DNA from 2 places in the Pseudomonas sp. NPDC085632 genome. Region 2 is predicted to be linked to the other one. Evidence: riboswitches for the same ligand, from Rfam matches in the RefSeq annotation. Region 2 holds a riboswitch; the other holds the start of a gene.

Region 1 (2,201 bases), on a different contig from region 2:
GCGGTCTTCGGCGCCGGCGAGAAACAGATCGGCGCGGGCATTACGCTCGCCTTCTTCATTCTGTTTACGCGTGGCAGTGTCGTTCAGCGTGACCAGCTCGGCCATCCACGCCGCCGCTGTGAGCAATCCGAGATTGGCTTTCTCGTCATGCCAGTAAGGTGTGTCGCTGTCGCCGCGCACGGCGTTGTAACGGTCGATACAGTCAAACCAGCGTTCAAGCACCGGGCGCAGGAATTCCAGGCGCGGGTTGCTGATGATCATGCCTTGCATCGTCATCATCCTTTATTGTTGTGGTGGGCTTTTCGGGAAAAGCATGGCTCTTTGATATCATTTGTATGAGTGTGGCACAAGATTGGCGTCAGATAGTTGATCGACGGCAGTTATTCGCCCGATGGCTTCCTCTTCAATTGACGCTCCACCCCCAACCCTCTAACCTTCGCGGCTTGTTTCAGGTGCTCTGTGACCTGCGTCGACAGAGTGAAACAGGGAAGCCGGTGAGGGTTGTCTTCAAGCGAAGAGCCACCACGATCCCGGCGCTGCCCCCGCAACGGTAAATGAGTGAACACTGCGTCGAATGCCACTGCTCAAGCGGGAAGGCGCGCAGTCAGGCCAACGCCGCTCATGAGCCCGGAGACCGGCCTGATCCATCCAGCGGCATCACGGTGGGCGATGCCAGGCTTTTTGCCGTCTATTCTTGTGCCTGCCCGCCGTTATCCAGCCTCAACGGAGAGCTCCCCATGACTGATTCCCCCGAGCGCGACGAACGCCATCTGGCGCGTATGCAGCGCAAAAAAGCCGTGATTGACGAACGTATCGCCAACTCGCCTGACGAGTGCGGCCTGGTGCTGGTGCTGACCGGCAACGGTAAAGGCAAAAGCAGCTCGGCCTTCGGCATGCTCGCCCGCGCCATGGGCCACGGCATGCAGTGCGGCGTGGTGCAATTCATCAAGGGCCGCAACAGCACCGGCGAAGAATTGTTTTTCCGCCGCTTCCCCGAGCAAGTGCGTTTCCACGTGATGGGCGAAGGCTTTACCTGGGAAACCCAGGATCGTCAGCGCGACATCGCCGCCGCCGAAGCCGCGTGGGCGGTCTCTCGCGAGCTGTTGCGTGATCCTTCGATCGGTCTGGTGGTGCTCGACGAATTGAACATCGCCCTCAAGCACGGCTACCTCGATCTCGATCAAGTGCTCAGCGATTTGCAGGCGCGTCCGCCGATGCAGCACGTGATCGTCACCGGTCGTGCGGCCAAGCCGGAAATGATCGAAATGGGCGACACCGTGACTGAAATGGGCATGCTCAAACACGCCTTCCAGGCGGGCATCAAAGCGCAGAAAGGCGTCGAACTTTGAATCAACCACGTCACTGCCCGGCGGTGCTCATCGCCGCGCCGGCCTCCGGTCAGGGCAAGACCACCGTCACCGCCGCACTGGCCCGTTTGCATCGCAATCAGGGGCGCAAGGTGCGCGTGTTCAAATGCGGCCCGGACTTTCTCGACCCGATGATTCTTGAGCGTGCCAGCGGTGCGCCGGTGTATCAACTGGACATGTGGATGGTCGGCGAGCAGGAAAGTCGTCGTCTGTTGTGGGAAGCCGCCGCCGAGGCGGACCTGATTCTGATCGAAGGCGTGATGGGTCTGTTCGATGGCACGCCGTCCAGCGCCGATCTGGCGCGGCATTTCGGTGTTCCGGTGCTTGGCGTGATTGATGGGACGGCCATGGCGCAGACCTTTGGTGCGTTGGCGCTGGGTCTGGCGAAGTATCAACCGGACCTGCCGTTTGCCGGTGTGCTCGCCAATCGCGTCGGCACCTTGCGTCATGCGCAATTGCTCGAAGGCAGCCTCACGGAAGGTTTGCGTTGGTATGGCGCGTTGTCTCGCGAGACCGGTATCGAATTGCCGAGTCGCCATCTCGGTCTGGTCCAGGCCAGTGAATTGAATGACCTCGATGTACGTCTCGACGCCGCTGCCGACGCTCTCGCCAGCAGTTGCGAGGTAGCGCTGCCACCGGCGGTTGAGTTCGCCGCGCCTGACATCATCGCTGTCGAGCCGCTGCTGAAGGATGTGCGCATTGCCGTTGCGCGCGATGAAGCGTTTGCCTTCACCTATGGCGCGAGTCTCGATCTGCTGCGGGCGATGGGCGCCGAGCTGAGTTTCTTCTCGCCGATCCGCGATACCCAATTGCCTGAAGCGGATAGCCTGTATT
Region 2 (2,201 bases):
GCAGCGCGCAGTTGCGCTTCGAGTTGCGCGGCGTCGAGTTCCTGACCGATCAACACCAGACGCGTGACGCGCGCGTCATCGGCGCCCCACTGACGGTCGAAATGCTTGTCGAAACGCGTGCCCACGCCTTGGATCAGCAAGCGCATTGGCTTGTTCGGGATCGCCGCGAAACCTTTGACACGGAGGATGCCATGCTTGACCACCAGTTGCGTCAGGGCGTCGAGCAGCAGGCTTTCGTCGGCTTGCGGCAGTTCGATGGAGATCGAATCGAAGGCGTCGTGATCGTGGTCGTCATCGCCTTCACCATGGTGGTGATCGTGATGGCTGTGGCGGCTGTCGATGTGTTCTTCGGAACCGGCGCCGAGGCCGATCAGCACGTCCAGCGGCAGACGACCATTGCTGGCTTCGATGATTTTCACCGCGGGTGGCAGCTCTTCGGCGACTTCAGCGCGCACGCGAGCCAGATCTTCCGGGCTGGTCTGGTCGGCCTTGTTGAGGATGACGAGGTCGGCGCTGGCCAGTTGGTCGGCGAACAGTTCGTGCAGCGGCGACTCGTGGTCGAGGTTCGGATCAAGTTTGCGCTGGGCATCAACCTGATCCGGGAACGCGGCGAAGGTGCCAGCGGCCACGGCTGGGCTGTCGACCACGGTAATTACCGCGTCAACGGTGCAGGCGCTACGGATTTCCGGCCACTGGAAGGCTTGCACCAGCGGTTTTGGCAGGGCCAGGCCCGAGGTTTCGATGAGGATGTGGTCGAGATCGCCGCGACGGGCGACCAGTTCGCGCATCACCGGGAAGAATTCTTCCTGAACGGTGCAGCACAGGCAGCCGTTGGCCAGCTCGTAAACCCGGCCGGTGGCTTCTTCTTCGGTGCAACCGATGGTGCATTGCTTGAGGATTTCACCGTCAATGCCCAGCTCGCCGAACTCGTTGACGATCACCGCGATGCGGCGGCCCTGAGCGTTGTCGAGCATGTGCCGCAGCAGCGTGGTTTTGCCCGAACCGAGGAAGCCGGTGACGATGGTGACGGGAAGTTTGGCCAGTGTTTTCATCGGTATGCCCTTTGGCAAGCGGCGGGCATACGGGACGAGAACCGGCAACGCGCGTGCGTGCCCGGAGAGTTCGCCACCGGATCACCCCGCCCGGTTGAATTGAGAATCTGTGACGAGGCAGGTCTCCTGGCTGACGGCGTTCAGGCGCGGGGCCTGGCGTTTGCTGCGCCTTCCCGCGGGCTCATCGATTGAGCTGGCAGTGGCGTGGCAGCGAACATCACCGTTCACAGTTGCGGGGGCAGCCGCGGCATTGACCGCGTTCCCTTCTTAGCTTCGGCAACGGCCGAAGAACCTCGAAGGCGCAAGGCTACGCATCGTCTAAGGGTGGGTCAATGGGCGTTGAGTTTTGGTTTTGGGGGCATATCCGTTGCTGCGGGTGCTGCCACTGGCGGTTTCGCTCTTACAGCGACTCACTTTTCCAAACGCCGAAAAGTAAGCAAAAGGCTTTGCCCCGGCGTACGGCACTTCGCTGAGGCTCAGTGTTCCCTCGCTACGGTGTCCATCCGGGGGCATCGCCTACGGTTTGCTTCGCTGCACCTCCTCTCGATGTGTTCGACTTCGTCGAACGGCGCTGCGCGCCTAACCCCCGGATGAACACCTTCACTCGGCCTGCCGAAGGGGCAAAAAAGCCAGATCAAAAGCCAGATCAAAAGCCCCTCACCCTAGCCCTCTCCCGGGGGGAGAGGGGACTGATCGCGGTGTTTGGGGGAGGTACGCCGACGTGCGATACCGCGTTGAACTCAGATTTTGAAAGGCCCAGAAATCGGCTCCCTCTCCCTCGGGAGAGGGCTGGGGTGAGGGGCGAATCCAACACAAAAATAACGCCGTACACCCGCTCCTCACCACTCAATAGGCCGAGTGTCAGCTCGCCTGCTTTTGATCTTGGAGCCCGTCGGCAGGCTGAGTGGAGGGATTGATCCGGGGGTGGGAGCGCAGCGACCGTTTGGCGAAGCCAAACACAGCGAGAGGAGGTGCAGCGAAGCAAACCGTAGGCGCTGCCCCCCGGATCGATCCCGGAGCGAAGGAACCCCGAGCCCCAGCGAGCGGGCCGAACGTCAGGGCACAGACCTTTTGGTTACTTTTGGGGCGTTTGCCAAAAGTGACCCGCCGTAAGGGCGGAACCATAACCAGCCACACCCGCAGCAACGG

What was found. Region 2 has a riboswitch for cobalamin ahead of cobW (cobalamin biosynthesis protein CobW). Riboswitches for the same ligand answer to the same signal wherever they lie in the genome.
Region 1: another riboswitch for cobalamin. It lies ahead of cobO (cob(I)yrinic acid a,c-diamide adenosyltransferase); the one in region 2 lies ahead of cobW (cobalamin biosynthesis protein CobW).

What each region holds. Positions count from the first base shown of each region.
Region 1 is NZ_JBITSX010000049.1:21,426-23,626, forward strand. It holds gene ACIF4X_RS23850 (hypothetical protein) at 1-270, opposite strand, end outside; cobalamin riboswitch at 434-658, shown strand; gene cobO (cob(I)yrinic acid a,c-diamide adenosyltransferase) at 738-1,349, shown strand; gene ACIF4X_RS23860 (cobyrinate a,c-diamide synthase) at 1,346-2,201, shown strand, end outside.
Region 2 is NZ_JBITSX010000021.1:76,050-78,250, reverse strand. It holds gene cobW (cobalamin biosynthesis protein CobW) at 1-1,052, opposite strand, end outside; cobalamin riboswitch at 1,151-1,363, opposite strand.